2 regions of the Pseudonocardia sp. EV170527-09 genome follow, and region 2 is predicted to be linked to the other one. Evidence: riboswitches for the same ligand, from Rfam matches in the RefSeq annotation. Region 2 holds a riboswitch; the other holds the start of a gene.
The links. A riboswitch is a leader RNA that binds a small molecule or an ion and turns the genes downstream of it on or off. The one in region 2 is predicted to bind cobalamin.
Positions count from the first base shown of each region.

Region 1: another riboswitch for cobalamin. It lies ahead of FVA95_RS01095 (hypothetical protein); the one in region 2 lies ahead of metE (5-methyltetrahydropteroyltriglutamate--homocysteine S-methyltransferase).

Region 1 covers NZ_VRMC01000002.1:75,679-83,424, forward strand. Annotated here, with positions in the region: gene FVA95_RS01070 (cobyrinate a,c-diamide synthase) at 1-1,310, shown strand, start outside; gene FVA95_RS01075 (cobalamin biosynthesis protein) at 1,364-1,864, shown strand; gene cobA (uroporphyrinogen-III C-methyltransferase) at 1,861-3,081, shown strand; gene FVA95_RS01085 (MarR family winged helix-turn-helix transcriptional regulator) at 3,135-3,677, shown strand; gene FVA95_RS01090 (chloride channel protein) at 3,674-5,260, shown strand; cobalamin riboswitch at 5,257-5,446, shown strand; gene FVA95_RS01095 (hypothetical protein) at 5,481-5,858, shown strand; gene FVA95_RS01100 (DNA polymerase IV) at 5,881-7,407, opposite strand; gene FVA95_RS01105 (4'-phosphopantetheinyl transferase superfamily protein) at 7,415-7,746, opposite strand, start outside.
Region 2 covers NZ_VRMC01000015.1:56,661-64,406, reverse strand. Annotated here, with positions in the region: gene FVA95_RS06765 (hypothetical protein) at 1-314, opposite strand, end outside; gene FVA95_RS06760 (zinc-binding alcohol dehydrogenase family protein) at 445-1,440, shown strand; gene FVA95_RS06755 (VWA domain-containing protein) at 1,478-3,013, opposite strand; gene FVA95_RS06750 (MoxR family ATPase) at 3,027-4,310, opposite strand; gene mdo (NDMA-dependent methanol dehydrogenase) at 4,447-5,739, opposite strand; cobalamin riboswitch at 5,970-6,179, shown strand; gene metE (5-methyltetrahydropteroyltriglutamate--homocysteine S-methyltransferase) at 6,306-7,746, shown strand, end outside.

The sequences.
Region 1 (7,746 bases), on a different contig from region 2:
CCGGGCTGATGGCCGCGCTGTCGCGGCGCGGCACCCGGGTCGCGCCGTTCAAGATCGGGCCGGATTACATCGACCCCGGGTACCACACGCTCGCCGCGGGCCGTCCGGGGCGCAACCTCGACGTCGTCCTGCAGGGCGCCGACAGGCTCGCCCCGCTGGCCCGGCACGGGAGCCGGGACGCCGACGTCGCCGTCGTCGAGGGGGTGATGGGGCTGTTCGACGGCCGCATCGCCGACGGCGCCGGGTCCACCGCGCAGGTCGCCGCCGCGCTGGGGGCACCGGTGGTGCTGGTCGTCGACGTCCGGGGACAGTCCCGGTCGCTGGCCGCGTTGCTGCACGGGTTCCGCAGCTTCGACGAGTCCGTGCAGGTGGCGGGGGTGATCCTCAACCGGGTCGGGTCGCAGCGCCACGCCGACGTCTGCCGGGCCGCGGCCGAGGAGGTCGGGCTGCCGGTGCTCGGCGCCGTCCCGCGACGGGCCGAGCTGGCGGTGCCCTCGCGGCACCTGGGCCTGGTCACCGCCGCCGAGCACGGCACCGCCGCGACCGCCGCGGTGGACGCGATGGCCGAGCTCGTCGCCACACACGTGGACCTCGACGCCGTCCTCGCACTCGCCCGCCCGCTGCCCCCCGGCCCGGTCTGGGACCCGGCCGCGGAGGTCGGCACGGGCGGCACGGCGGAGCAGCGGCCGCTCGTCGCGCTCGCCGGGGGGCCTGCGTTCGGGTTCGGCTACGCCGAGCACGCCGAGCTCCTCACCGCGGCCGGCGCCGACGTGGCGACCTTCGACCCGCTGCGCGACCCCGCGCTCCCGGCGGGCACCGCCGCGCTCGTGCTGCCCGGCGGCTTCCCCGAGGAGCACGTCGGCGCGCTCGGCGACAACGCACCGCTGCGGGCGCAGGTCGCGGCGCTGGCCGCGTCCGGGGCGCCGGTGCACGCCGAGTGCGGCGGGCTGCTCTACCTGTGCCGCGACCTCGACGGGACGCCGATGTGCGGGGTCCTCGACGCGTCGGCGGGGATGACCCCGCGGCTCACCCTCGGCTACCGCGACGCGGTCGCGGTGTCGGCGTCGCCCCTGTTCGTGGCGGGCGAGCGGGCCGGGGCGCACGAGTTCCACCGGTGCGCGGTCACCCCGCGGGCCGGTGCGGCCCCGGCCTGGGCGTGGCGGGGCGGCGAGCCGGAGGGCTACGTCGAGGACCGGGTGCACGCCTCGTTCCTGCACACCCACCCGGCCGGCGTGCCCGGCGCCGTCGCCCGGTTCGTCGCGGCGGCACGCGATGCCCGGGCCGGGGCCGCCCCGGCCGCGTTCGCATGATCACCGGTCGTGGAGCCGACCGTCCGCGTGCCGAGCGCTCCGCTCCACGACCGGTGATCACGGTCGGGGTGGGGCTGCGCCCCGGAACCTCCGCGGCCGCGGTGCGCGCGCTGCTGGACCGGGTCGCCGCCGAGCACGGGCTGGAGCTGGGTGACGCCGTCGTCGCGACGCTGGACCGGCGGGTCGCCGAACCGGGTCTGCTGGCGGCCGTCGCACCGCGGGAACCGCACGGTTTCGCCGCGGCCGCGCTGGCCGTGGTCGGGGTGGCGAGGCCGGATGCCCGGGTCGCCGCGGCCGTCGGGACCTCGTCGGTCGCAGAGGCCGCCGCGCTCCTCGCCGCGGGCGACGGCGCCCACCTGATCGCGGGCAAGACCGCTGGTCAGGGCGTCACGGTCGCGGTGGCCGCCCGAGCGGCGGATGTGGGATTGCCCTCCGGGGGCTCCTGTGACACATGCGGGCCCGGCTATCGTCCGACGTCGCCGTCGAGCGGGGGCCCGGCGCAGGGACCCGCTGCCACCACCGGGCGACGGAGTCCGGGAGAGGAACGTCGTTGAACGCGCACCACGAGCAGTACCTGGTCGGGCTCGACCTGGCCGGCCGCCGGGCCGTCGTCGTCGGCGGGGGACAGGTCGCCCAGCGACGTGTCGCCCGCCTGATCGCGGCGGGAGCCGTCGTCGAGGTCGTCTCGCCCGAGGTCACCCCGGCGGTCGAGGGCATGGCCTCGGCCGGGGAGATCACCTGGACGGCCCGCCGCTGGACCGACGGCGACCTCGCCGGGGCCTGGTACGCGATCGCCGCCACCGACGAGCCGGAGACCAACGCCGCCGTCGTCGCCGAGGCCGAGCGGGACCGGGTGTTCTGCGTCCGCGCCGACGACGGCGACCGGGGCACCGCGGTCACCCCCGCCACCGGCGGCTACGACGGGCTCACCGTCGGCGTGCTGGCCCGGGGCGCGCACCGGCGGTCCGCGGCCGTGCGCACCGCGCTGGTCGAGGCTCTGGCCGCCGGCGTCGTCGACGAGTCGGCCGAGCCCCCGCAGGCCGGTGTCGCGCTGGTCGGTGGCGGCCCCGGCGACCCGGAGCTGATCACCGTGCGCGGACGGCGGCTGCTGTCGCGTGCCGAGGTCGTCGTCGCCGACCGGCTCGGCCCGCGCGACATCCTCGACGAGCTGTCCCCCGAGGTCGAGGTCATCGACGCCTCGAAGATCCCCTACGGCCGCGCCATGGCCCAGGAGCGGATCAACGAGCTGCTCGTCTCGCACGCCCGCGCCGGGAAGTTTGTGGTGCGCCTCAAGGGCGGCGACCCGTTCGTCTACGGCCGCGGGTTCGAGGAGGTCCAGGCTTGCGCCGCGGCGGGGGTCCCGGTGACCGTCGTCCCGGGCATCACGAGCGCGTTCGCCGCACCGGCCGTCGCCGGGACGCCGGTGAGCCACCGCGGGGTGGCGCACGAGATCGTCGTCGTGTCCGGGCACGTCGCACCGGGTGACCCGCGCAGCCTGACCGACTGGACCGCGCTGGGCCGGATGACCGGCACGATCGTGCTGATGATGGCCGTGGAGCGGCTCGGGAAGTTCGCCGAGGCGCTCATCACGAACGGCCGCCCGGCCGACACCCCGGTGCTGATCGTGCAGGACGGCACCACGCGCATCGAGCGGTCGGTCCGCGCGACGCTGGAGACCGCCGAGCGCGTCGCCGCCGAGCAGGAGATCAGCCCGCCGGCGATCGTCGTGATCGGGCCGGTCGCCGGTCTGCAGGCGCCCGTCGCCCGCTGACCGCGCCGACCTGATTGCACACTGCAATCTTGCAGTGTGCAATCATCGACGGCGTGACCGACGAGAACGGCGTGACCGACGAGAACGGTGCTGCCGACGAGATCGACGATGTCGTCGACGCGGTGATGACCGCGAGCCGGGCGATGCTCTCCGTGGTGGCCGGGTCCCTGGCCGCCGCGGGGGAGCAGTCCGGCTCGACGGCGGGCGAGGTGACCCTGCCGCAGTACCGCGCGCTGGTCGTGCTGGCCCAGCACGGCACCCGGCGCCCGGCCGACCTGGCCACGGCACTGACCGTGTCGGCGTCGACGGCGACCCGGATGTGCGACCGGCTGGTGAGCCGCGGCCTCGTCGTGCGCACCCGCACCGGTGACGACCGCCGCGAGGTCGCCCTCGCGCTCAGCCCCGCCGGGCGGACGCTCGTCGACGAGGTGACCCGGCTGCGCCGCGCCGAGATGCACCGGCTGCTGGTGATGCTGCCGGCCACCGAGCGCACCGCGGTCCGCGACGCACTGCGCCGCTTCGCCGACGCCGCGGGCGAGGTCGGCGAGACCGACTGGGCCGTCGCGCCGGTGCCCGCCGAGGGCGGTGCGCGGTGACCGCGGTCCGCGCGCTGCACCGCGCGCTCGTCGGCACCCGGCCGGGGCTCGTCGGTCTGGCGACGGTCATCGGGATCGGTGCCGGCATCGGGTCGGTGCTGTTCCACGAGCTGATCCTCGGCGTGACCTGGCTGGTCACCGGGCGGGAGGACTTCTCCGACGCCGGCCGGGTCGCCTCGCCGCACCTGCCCGGGCTGGGCGTGTGGTTCCTGCTGATCGCCCCGGTGCTCGGCGGCCTGGTGTACGGCCCGCTGGTCCAGCGGTTCGCCCCGGAGGCGCGCGGGCACGGGGTGCCCGAGGTGATGTTCGCCGTCGCGCGTCGGGGCGGGCGGATCCCGGCCACCGTCGCCGCGGTGAAGGCGCTCGCGTCGGGGATCTGCATCGGGACCGGCGGTTCCGTCGGCCGGGAGGGCCCGATCGTGCAGATCGGCTCCGCGCTCGCCTCGGCGATCGGCCAGTGGCTGCGGGTGCCCGCCACCCGGCTGGTGCTCATGGTCGCCTGCGGTGCCGCGGGCGGGATCTCCGCGACGTTCGACGCCCCGATCTCCGGGGTGGTGTTCGGCCTGGAGCTGATCCTGCGGTCGTTCAGCGCCGAGGCGTTCGGCGTGCTGGTGATCAGCTCGGTGGTCGCGAACGTCGTCGCCGAGGTGATCGCCGGCGACCGCGCGATCCTGACCCTGCCGCACTTCGACCTGGGCAGCCCCGCCCAGCTGCCGCTGTATGCGCTGCTCGGGCTGCTCGCCGGGCTGCTGGGCTGGGCCTTCGCCCGGATCCTCTACGTCGTCGAGGACGCCTGTGACGCCGTCTGGCGCGGCCCGGAGTGGCTGCGCCCGGCCGTCGGCGGGCTGCTGCTCGGCGCGCTGCTGCTGGCACTGCCCCAGATGTACGGCGTCGGCTACCCCGTACTGGAGGCCGCGATCGGTGGCCGGTACGTCGTCGGGTTCCTGCTCCTGCTCGTCGTCGGGAAGATCCTCGCGTCCAGCCTCACCATCGGCATCGGCGGGTCCGGCGGTGTGTTCGCGCCGTCGCTGTTCGTCGGTGGCACCGCCGGTACCGCCTTCGGCTACGCCGCCGCGACCCTGTTCCCGGCGCTGGACCTGCACCCCGGCGCGTTCGGTCTGGTCGGCATGGCGGCGGTGTTCGCGGGGGCAGCGCACGCCCCGATCACCGCGGTGCTCATCGTGTTCGAGCTGACCGGCGACTACGCCCTCATCCTGCCGCTGATGGCCGCCGTCGTCCTGGCCACCGGCCTGTCGAACCTGGTGTCGCGGGACAACATCTACACGCTCAAGCTGCTGCGACGCGGGATCGACCTCGCCGCCGACACCCCGACCGACGAGGCGCTGCGCCGGGTCGTCGTCGCCCAGGTGATGCGTCCCGCCGACGGCACCCCGCCCGGCCCGGAGCTGCCCGCGCTGGACCCGGCCGCCCCGGTGCACGACGTCCTCGGGGTGCTCGCCGCGCACCGGGGAGCCGCGCTGCCCGTGCGGGAGCCGGACGGGCAGCTGCTCGGGACGCTCGCCGAACACGACCTGCTCGACCATCTGCGGGGGGTGTCGGGGCGGGGGACGGTTGACCACTGACCCGGTCGCGTGATGGGCTCCCCGACGACGACGGAACAGGAAGCCGGTGCGAATCCGGCGCGGTCCCGCCACTGTCACCGGGGAGTGCCCTCCCCACACCGGCGCCACCGCCCACGAGGGTGGGAAGGCCGGGGAGGGCGTGGCGATCCGGGAGCCAGGACACTGCCCGTCGTCGCGGATTCCCACTGGTGAGGGCGCGGACCCTCGAGGAGGACATGCGATGAGCCACGACCTGGTGGTGCTCGGTACCGACCCGTCCGGCGACGGCGCACCCCGCCCGGATGCCCACGTCGCGGACCTGCTGGCCGACGCCGAGACCGTCTTCGCCTTCCCCCAGGCCGAGTCGACCGCCCTGTTCTACGCCGAGGCGTGGCGGGTCGAGCCGGTCACCCCGCGCGACGCCGTCGCCCGGATCGGGGCCTGGGCCGCCGCCGGACCCGCCGGCGCCGCGGTGCTGCTGGTCGGGGGCGACCCCGCGGCCGACGCCGCGCTCGGTGCCGTCCTCGACGGGCTGGCGCGCACCGTCCCGGCGCTGCGGGCCCGGGTCGCCGAGGGCAGCCGCGTCGCGCCGCCGCACCGCAGCCCGCTGATCGGCTGAGTCCGACGGCGGGGCGGCGCGCTCAGGCCCGCCAGCTGCCCAGCGGGTCGGCCCGGGTGAGGTCGGGGTCGGCGGCGTCGAGCGTGCGGGTGCGGCCGGGCCCGGTGTAGGCGGTCTCGAAGCGCACGGTGACCCGCCCGTGCCCGGCGCCCTGGACCCAGCCGTGGCCGTGCTCGGGGTGGGCGACGTCGTCGCCGGCGCGCCAGGGCCGGTCCGGGTCGGGTTCGCGGTCGGGGCGGCCCGGGCGGACGGGCCCGGGCACGTCGTCGGCCCCCGTGGTCGCGTCGGCCCCCGCGGTACCGCCGGCCCCGGCAGTACTGTCGGCCCCCGCAGTGCTGTCGGCCCCCGCGCCCGTCCCCGTCGTCGCCTCGGTGTCCGGTGGTGCGTCGAGCACGGCCACCCCCGCCGCGCCGGCCGGGGCGTCGGCCGCGGGCGGGGAGTCGAGGGCCGAGGCCGTCGTCCACCCGTTCTCCGAGGGCACCGCGTCGAACAGGGCCAGCGGCGGCTCGTCGCCGAAGCCGGACACCGACACGCCCAGCAGCCGCACCCCGCCCTCGCCGACCGCGCCCTCGGCCAGCCGTCGCGCCACCGCGACCAGGGTCGCCAGGTCCCGGGTGCCGAACGGGGTCGTCTCCGACCGGGTGTGGGTGGTGAAGTCCCCGGTCCGTGCCTTCACGGTGACGGTGCGGGCGGTCCGGCCGTCGGCGACCAGCCGTCGGTGCACGGCGACGCAGATCGACTCCACCGCGGTGTGCACCGCGCTCATCGCGGTCAGGTCGGCGTCGAAGGTCGTCTCCGCGCTGATCTGCTTGGCCGCACCGCGCGGGGCCACCGGACGGTCGTCGATGCCGCGGGCGAGACGGTGCAGCTCGGACCCGATCGCGCTGCCCAGCACCCCGGCGACCTCGCGGGCGTCCATCGCGGCGAGCTGCCCGATCGTCTCGATCCCGATCTTCCGCAGCGCCTCGCCGGAGACCGGCCCGATGCCCCACAGCGACCGCACCGGCAGCGGGTCGAGCACGGCCGCCTGCTCGGCGTGGGCGATCACCCGCAGCCCGTCCGGCTTGGCCAGCTCGGAGGCGATCTTCGCGATCTGCTTGCCCGACCCGGCGCCCACCGAGGCGGGCAGCCCGGTGCGGTCGCGCACCGCGCCACGCAGCCGGGTGCCCCACTCCCGCACCTGGTCCGGGGAGGCGCCCACGAGGTCGGGCGGCTCCACGAACGCCTCGTCCACCGACACCGGCTCCAGCACGGGGGAGAACTCGCCGAGGACGGCCATGACCTCCTCGGACAGCGCCTTGTACAGGGAGAACCGGGGCGGCAGGACCGTCGCGTGCGGGCAGCGCCGCCTCGCCTGGCCCATCGGCATCGCCGAGCGGGCCCCGAACACCCGGGCCTGGTAGCTCGCCCCCGCGACGACGCCGCGCGGTCCCGCGCCGCCGACGAGGACCGGACGGTCGGCCAGGGTGGGCCGGGTGAGCTGCTCGACGGAGGCGAAGAACGCGTCCATGTCGAGGTGCAGCACCCAGCGGTCGGCCGCCGCGGTCACTCCATCATCACCCGTGCATCGTGCCCCGGCGCACCGACAGGATCGCGTCGCCGTCGGCGACGGTGACGGCCGGGGCCACAGGTCCCGCCCCGGCGACGGCGCCCGGGTGGTCGTCGAGGCCGGTGGGGACGTCGGTGACCCACCAGCTCCCGGCGGTGCCGGTCCAGTCCAGCACCCGGGCCGGGCTGTGCGGCGGGGACAGCGTGATCGCGTCCATCGGGCTCGACAGGCCCTCGCCGGTGGCCTTGAGCAGCGCCTCCTTCCGGGTCCAGGTGACCAGGAAGCCGGTCCCGTCGGGCGTCCCCGCGGCGAGCTCGGCGGGGGACAGGGCGTGCCGGA
Region 2 (7,746 bases):
AGCGTGCGGGCGTCGAGCGGGAACAACCGGTCCCGGTCGCGCAGATGGATCAGCTCCAGGGCGTGCGCGCGGCCGTAGGCGCAGTACGTGCACCCGTTCACCAGGGAGATCGTGAGCCCGGCCAGGTGGGTGCGGACGGGGCCCAGCACGTGCAGGGTGACCAGGAAACGCGGGAAGTTCGCCGCGAACCAGCGCAGCGCGGGACCGCTGCCCATCGTGGCGACCATCGCGGGGATCACCCCGGGCGTGTAGCCCCACAGCGCCGTGCACAACCGCCCGACGGCCCGGACGACCAGCCCACCCTCATCCACCACACGGCCCGCCTTCCGAAGGGAGTTCCATGATACGTGGGGAGGCCCCCGTGCGGTCCGAAATGGGCCGAACGGCCCATCCCGGGGACCGCTGCGGTGCGCGGCCGGACGTTCGCGCGGTTAGCGTTCGGTCATGGCTCTCGTCCCCGCCGTCGTCGCGCCCCGCCCGCTGCCGATCGAGGATCCCGAGGCCCTGGTGGACTCGGAGATCGAGGTCGGCGACCCGGGACCGTACGACCTGCTCGTCGACGTCCGCGCCGTCTCGGTGAACCCGGTCGACCGCAAGGTCCGTGCCTCCTTCGACCCGGCCGACGGGCCGAAGGTGCTCGGATACGACGCGGCGGGCGTCGTCGTCGGGGTGGGGGCGTCGGTGCACGGGTACGCCCCCGGCGACGAGGTCTACTACGCCGGCGCGATCGACCGGCCCGGCAGCAACGCCCACCGTCAGCTCGTCGACTCGCGCATCGTCGGCCGCAAGCCCTCGAGCCTGGACTTCGCCGCCGCTGCCGCGCTGCCGCTGACCTCGCTCACGGCCTGGGAGTGCCTGCACGACCACCTGCGGGTCACCGCGGAGTCCACCGGCACCCTGCTCGTGGTGTCCGCCGCGGGCGGTGTCGGCTCGATGGTCCTGCAGCTCGGCCGCCGCACCGGGCTGACCCTGGTCGGTACCGCGTCGCGGACGGAGTCGGCGGACTGGGCCCGTGCGATGGGCGCGCACGCGATCGCCGACCACCACGACCTCGTCACGACCGTCCGTGCGGCCGCTCCGGACGGCGTCCAGTACGTGTTCTCACCGGTCTCGGAGGGCAACGTCGAGGCCTACGCCGAGCTCATGACCCCACGCGGCATCGTCGTCGCCATCGACGAGCCGGAGGGGCTGGACACCCTGCCGCTGAAGGCGAAGTCGCAGGCCTGGCACTGGGAGCTGATGTTCACCCGGCCGCTGTCCGAGCCGACCTCGACGGTGCAGCGGGAGATCCTGGACGAGGTCGCCCGCCTGGTCGACGCCGGCGAGCTGCGCACCACCGAGACGCGGCGCCTGCAGGGCCTGACCGCCGAGTCGGTCCGCGAGGCGCACCGGCTCATCGAGTCCGGCAGCACCGTCGGGAAGATCGTCGTCGAGCGCTGACCCGGGGTGTCGTGCACCATCGGGGACGGGGCGGGGGTCAGCGGCCGATCAGCTCGCCGGCCATCTCGTTGGTCGTGGCCTCGAAGCCGGACAGGTCCCGGACCACGCGGACGCGGTCGCAGTACTCGGCGTAGGCGGGCAGGTCGCAGCGACCCAGCCCCCAGGAGTAGCGCGGCTCCGGGGTCAGCCAGATCGTCTCCCGGGCCCGCCGGGTGATCTCGACGAACGCCTCCATGTTGGGGTCGTTGCCGTTGCCCCGGCCGTCGCCGAGCACCAGCACCGTGGTGCGCCGGGTGACCGCCGAGCCGTGGTCCTCCAGGAACTGGCCGAAGGCCAGGCCGTAGTGGGAGTTGGCGTCGACGTCGAGCTGGTCACCGCCGAAGATCAGCCCGAGGGCGTGCTCGACGGGGTGGTCGGCGAACAGGTCGGTCACCTCGACCAGGTCGGCGACGAACGCGAACGAACGCACCTGGCCGAACAGGTCCTGCAGACCGTGCACCAGGTGCAGGGTGAACCGTGCGGTGGCCCGGACCGACAGCGAGACGTCGGTCAGCACCACCAGGCGCGGCTTGTCCTCCCGGCGCTGCACGGTGACCGGGGAGAACGGGACGCCGTCGTAGCGCATGTTCTTGCGCATGGTCCGGGCCGAGTCGATCCGGCCCCGCGGCGAGACCCTTCTGCGGTGGGTGAGCGCGCCGTGCAACGACTTCGCGAGCCGCCGCAGCGACTCCTCCAGCTGCATGCGCTCGGACTCGTTCGCCCGGTCGACCTCGGCGACGCGTTCGGCGTCGTCGTGGCCCTCGACGATCCGCTGCTCGATCGCGAGCAGTTTCTCCAGATGGGCCTTGAGCAGCTCGGGGAGGTTGTCGAGCACCCCGGTGAGACGCCGGCGCAGGGCGGCCGCGTCGTCCTCGGTCCCCTGCTCGGACTCCGAGAGCCGGTCCTCCTCGGAGTTCAGCCAGCCGAGCAGCGCGTCCTGCTGGGCGACCGACAGGTCGGCGTCGACCTTCGTGCCCTGCTGCTGGGAGATGTCGCCGGGCTGCCCGCCGCCGGAGAACCGGTCGGTCTCGATCTGGACGCGCTGGCCGTCGGCGCCGTCGCCTGCCTGCTCCTTGGAGAGCACGATCTCGTCCGTCATCGAGGCCATGTCGATCTTGTTGGCCTCCTGGTGCAGGTTGTACTGCTCGGCCAGGTCCTCCGGGTCGAAGAACTCCTTGATGTCGACCGGGGAACCATGGTCGTGGCCTTCCTGGGGGGTCTCCGACGGTTCCTCGGACAGCGTGAAGTTCTCCAGCGGGGTGTCGTCGGACATGTCGCCGTGCCCGTGGCCGTGACCCGTGTCGGCCTCGCCTACCCTGACCAGGGAGAAGAACAGGTCGAAGACCTCGTCGAAGGTCGCCTCGTCGCGGCGGTCCTTGATCAGCGCGATGCGCAGCGCCTCCTTCAGCACCGACCTGTCGGACAGCACCCCCGGCTGGGCGGCACAGGCCATCGCGTCGAGCGCCTCGGAGACCGAGATGCGCACCGACCGGATCCGCAGGAGCCGGACGAAGCGGTGGATGCTCGCTTCCATGCCGACGCCCCGATCAGACCCGGCGCTTGCGGGAGCCGCCGAAGGAGCGGGTGCCCTGGCCGGGCGAGACCTTCCGGATCGCCGACGGCGGCGGGGCGACGCTGCCCGGGAGGCCACCGTAGATGCCGCCGTGCCGGCCCGCCTGGTCCTTCGCCGCGCGCTTGGCGCGGCCGTCGACGTCGCCGTCGTCCGGGTCGTCGTCGCGGGCCCGCGCGGTGCGCGCCGGCGGGGCGGCGGGCTCGTCGTGGTCGTGGTCGTGGTCGCCGTCGTGGCCGTGTCCATGTCCGTGTCCATGGCCGTGCCCGTGCCCGTGCTCGGCGACGACCGCGTTCGGGTCGACCAGCCGCGGCAGCGCGTCCAGGGCCTTCGTGACGTCCTTGTCGTACTTGACGACGACCGAGACGGTGTCGGAGAGGATCTGCGAACTCAGCTCGTCGACGCCCAGGACGGCCAGCGTGCGGGCCCAGTCGATGGTCTCCGAGATCGACGGCGACTTGCGCAGCTCCAGCTCGCGCAGCCCGCGCACGACGTTGACGAGCTCCTCGGCCAGCTGGTCCGACAGCCCGGTCTTCTTCGACTTCACGATCTCCAGCTCGCGGGAGGCCGACGGGTAGTCGAGGAACAGGTGCAGGCAGCGACGCTTGAGCGCGGCCGCGAGGTCCCGGGTGTTGTTCGAGGTCAGCAGCACGTACGGGCGCTGCTTCGCGACGAAGGTCCCGATCTCGGGGACGGAGATCTGGAACTCGCCCAGGGTCTCCAGCAGCACGGCCTCCAGCGCCTCGTCGGCGCGGTCGACCTCGTCGATCAGCAGCACGACGGGCTGCTCGGAGCGGATGGCCTCCAGCAACGGACGCGGCGCGAGGAAGCGCTCGGAGAAGAACACGCTCTCCTGGGACCCGATGCGGTCGACCGCGGAGGCGAGGTCCGGGGCGTCGGAGACGAGCTGACCGATCTTCTCGCGGAGGATCTGGGTGTACATCAGCTGCTTGCCGTAGTCCCACTCGTACAGGGCCTTGGTCTCGTCCTGGCCCTCGTAGCACTGCAGACGCAGCAGCCGGCGCCCGGTGGCGACGGCGAGCATCTTGGCCAGCTCGGTCTTGCCGACCCCGGCGGGTCCCTCCAGCAGCAGCGGCTTGTCCAGGCGGGTCAGCAGGAACACCGTCGTCGCCAGGCGGGTGTCGGCGATGTAGCCCTGCTCCCGCAGGGTCTCGACCACCTGGTCGACGGACTCGAAGGGGCTGGTCGAGGCGACGGCCTCCGCCGCCTCGGTCACCGTGGGGACGACAGCCTCGGACACTCGGGTATCTCCTTCGCGGACCGCACCGGCTCTGGTGCGGGGACGAGCGGGGCCGCGGCCGGCGGGCCCACCCACCCGAGTATCGCCTCGGACGGCTGGGCCCGCCGGTGCGACGGTGGACCTCCTGACCTGCGGATCAGGTCAGCAGGTCGTCCAGGTCACCGTTGATGGAGTGGTCGACGACCGGGCGGACGGTCTCGAACGTGCACTCCTTCGGGTTGCCCGGGGTGCAGGCGTCGCCGAGGACGTGGTTGGTGATCCGGTCGACGTCGGCCGCGTCGCCGATGATGGTGGGCGCGTTCTCGTAGAACTTGGTCGGGCCGACACCGAGCCGGTTCTTCGAGTAGGTGTCCTGCTTGACGTCGGCGAACTTCTCCGGGATGCCCACGTCGCGCAGCAGCCGGATGGACGCGGCGAGCGCCGCGTCGGCGGCCTGCGGCTTGGTCATGCCGCGGGTGTCGACACCCATGGCCTCGGCGATGTCGGCGAAGCGCTCGTAGACCACCGGCATGTTGAACGCCCACACGCGGGGCAGCGCGATGGCGTTGTTCAGGCCGTGGTGGGTGTCGTAGAACGCCGACACGGCGTGGCTGATCGAGTGGATGATGCCGAGACCACCGGAGTTGAACGCCTGGGCCGCGATGTACTGCGCGTACATCATGCCTTCGCGGCCGGACAGCTCCTGGCCGTTCCAGACGGCCTTGCGCAGGTTCTGCGCGGTCAGCTTGATGGCGTGCAGGGCGTTGCCCAGCGACGGCTGGAAGTCCAGCCGCGAGACGTAGGGCTCCGAGGCGTGGGCGAGCACGTCGAAACCGCACTGCGCGGTGTAGTCGATCGGGCAGTCGTAGTAGAGCACCGGGTCGTCGATCGCGAGGGTGGTGACCGACGCGTCGTCGAAGGCGACGTACTTGTGCGGGTTGTCGGGGTCGGTCGTGGTGTCGGTGATGACGTAGGCCCACGAGGTCTCCGAGCCGGTACCGGCCGTGGTGGAGACCGCGATGTGCGGCGGGTTGGCCGGGTTCTCGGACTTGTTGAAGCCCTCGAACTCGTTGACGTTGCGACCGTCGTGGGCGACCGAGACGCGCGCGCCCTTGCAGGCGTCGTGCGAGGAGCCGCCGCCGATGGAGACGAAGGAGTCGCAGTTGTTCTGCTGGTAGAGGCCCACAGCGTCCATGACGTTGTAGTCCTTGGGGTTCGACTCGACCTTGTCGTACAGCACGACCTCGAGGCCGTGGTACTTCATCGACTCGACGATCTTGTGGACGATGTCGGTGCCGCGCAGGCCCGACGTCATCACCAGGGTCTTCTTGAAGCCCAGCTTGAGCGCCTCGGGGCCGATCAGCTCGTGCGACCCCGGGCCCATGAGCGCGCGCGGGAACGGGTGGAACTCCTTGATGGGGAACGGCTTGAGCAGCTCGTCTACCTGCATGTCAGCCCTTTCTGAGGCAGGCGGATGGGGTCGAGGCCGAACGCTAGGACCCCTGTGGCCGCGCGCACAGGGGTGATCGGCATTACCCCTCGGGAGACCGGGCAGGAAACCCCTCCGAACGGAGGGGGGCAGGGTGAGGCCGCCCGTCGATCCGTGCGGAGAGAGCTGGGTGCTGCAAACGTATGGCAACAGGGAGAGTTCGGCAACAGTTCGCCGGGGTCGTCCTGGGTTAGGGTCGGTCCGCCGACGGTTCGTGTCATCCCGGGAACGGGGCGTCACGAGGCAAGAGGGAACCCGGTGGGAATCCGGGACTGCCCCGCAGCGGTGAACGGGAACGACCGCCGTCAACAGCACTGGGAGTGATCCCGGGAAGCGACGGCCAGTAGGTGTGAGCAGTGCGCCCGTGAGTCCGAAGACCTGCCGCCGGTGCGTGCGCCGTCCGGCGTGCGCGGATCCGTGGCCTCGCGGGAGGGCCGGGCGGACGACCGGGCACCGTCGTGCCCGGCGGTCGCAGGCGCCCCCTGCCGGCGACGGGTCCTCCACCGCACTCGCGAGGAGAGAGGGCCGTGAGCATTCCTTCCAGCAGCACCATCGGCAGCACCGTCCTGGGGTACCCCCGGATCGGGCCGGACCGGGAGCTCAAGCGGGCGACCGAGGCGTACTGGGCCGGGCGGAGCGACGCGTCGGCACTGCACGACGTCGCCGCCGGACTGCGCTGCGACACCTGGACCGGGCTGCGCGACGCCGGGCTCGGCTCGGTGCCGGGCAACACGTTCTCGTTCTACGACCACGTCCTGGACACCGCGCTGGCGGTCGGGGCGGTGCCGGAGCGCTTCGCCGGCATCACCGACCCGCTGGAGCGGCTGTTCGCGATGGCGCGCGGCCGCACCGGTGCCCCGGCCTGCGAGATGACCAAGTGGTTCGACACGAACTACCACTACCTGGTCCCCGAGGTCGGCCCGGCCACCCGGCTCGCGCCGGGCAGCCGCAAGGCCCTCGACGAGTTCCGTGAGGCCCTGCGCATCGGGATCACCACCCGCCCGGTGCTGGTCGGACCGGTGACCTTCCTGCTGCTGTCGAAACCGGCCGACGGCGCACCGGAGGGCTTCCGTCCGCTGGACCTGCTCGGGCCGCTCGTCGAGGTCTACCGAGACCTGCTCGCCGAGCTCGCCGAGGCAGGCGCGGAGTGGGTGCAGCTCGACGAGCCCGCCTTCGCCGCCGACCGGACGCCCGAGGAGATCGCGGCGCTGCGCCGGGCCTACGACCGGCTCGCCTCGGCGACCCGGCGGCCGAAGATCCTCGTCGCGTCGTACTTCGGGGAGCTGGGCCCGGCGCTGCCCGTGCTCGCCGCCACGGCCGTCGAGGGGCTGGCGCTCGACCTCGTCGCGGGGGATGCCGACCTCGATGCCCTCGACCCGGCGGTCCCCGGGCTGGACCGGAAGGTGGTGCTGGCCGGCGTCGTCGACGGACGCAACGTGTGGCGCACCGACCTGGACCGGGCGCTGGCGACGGCGCAGCGGCTGGTCGGCGTCGCGGGGCGGGTCGAGGTCTCCACGTCGTGCTCGCTGCTGCACGTCCCCTACGACCTGACCGTCGAGACGGCCCTGCCCGGCGACGTCGTCGACATGCTGGCGTTCGCCCGGCAGAAGGTCGAGGAGGTCGTGCTCCTCGGGCGCGCCCTGCACGAGGGACCGGACGCGGTCGCGGCGGAGTTCGAGGCCGCACGAGCGACCAGGAAGCGGGTCGCGGCCACCGCGCGCCGCGACGAGCGGGTGCGCTCCCGGCTCGACGCGCTCGGCCCCGACCACTACCGGCGCAGCCCCGGCGACGTCCGGGCGAAGGCCCAGCGCGAGGCGCTCGGCCTGCCCGTCGTGCCCACGACGACGATCGGCTCCTTCCCGCAGACCGCGCAGATCCGGCGCGACCGGGCCGCGCACCGCTCCGGCGCGATCGACACCGGCACCTACACCGAGCGGATGCGTCAGGAGATCGTCCGGGTGGTGCGGC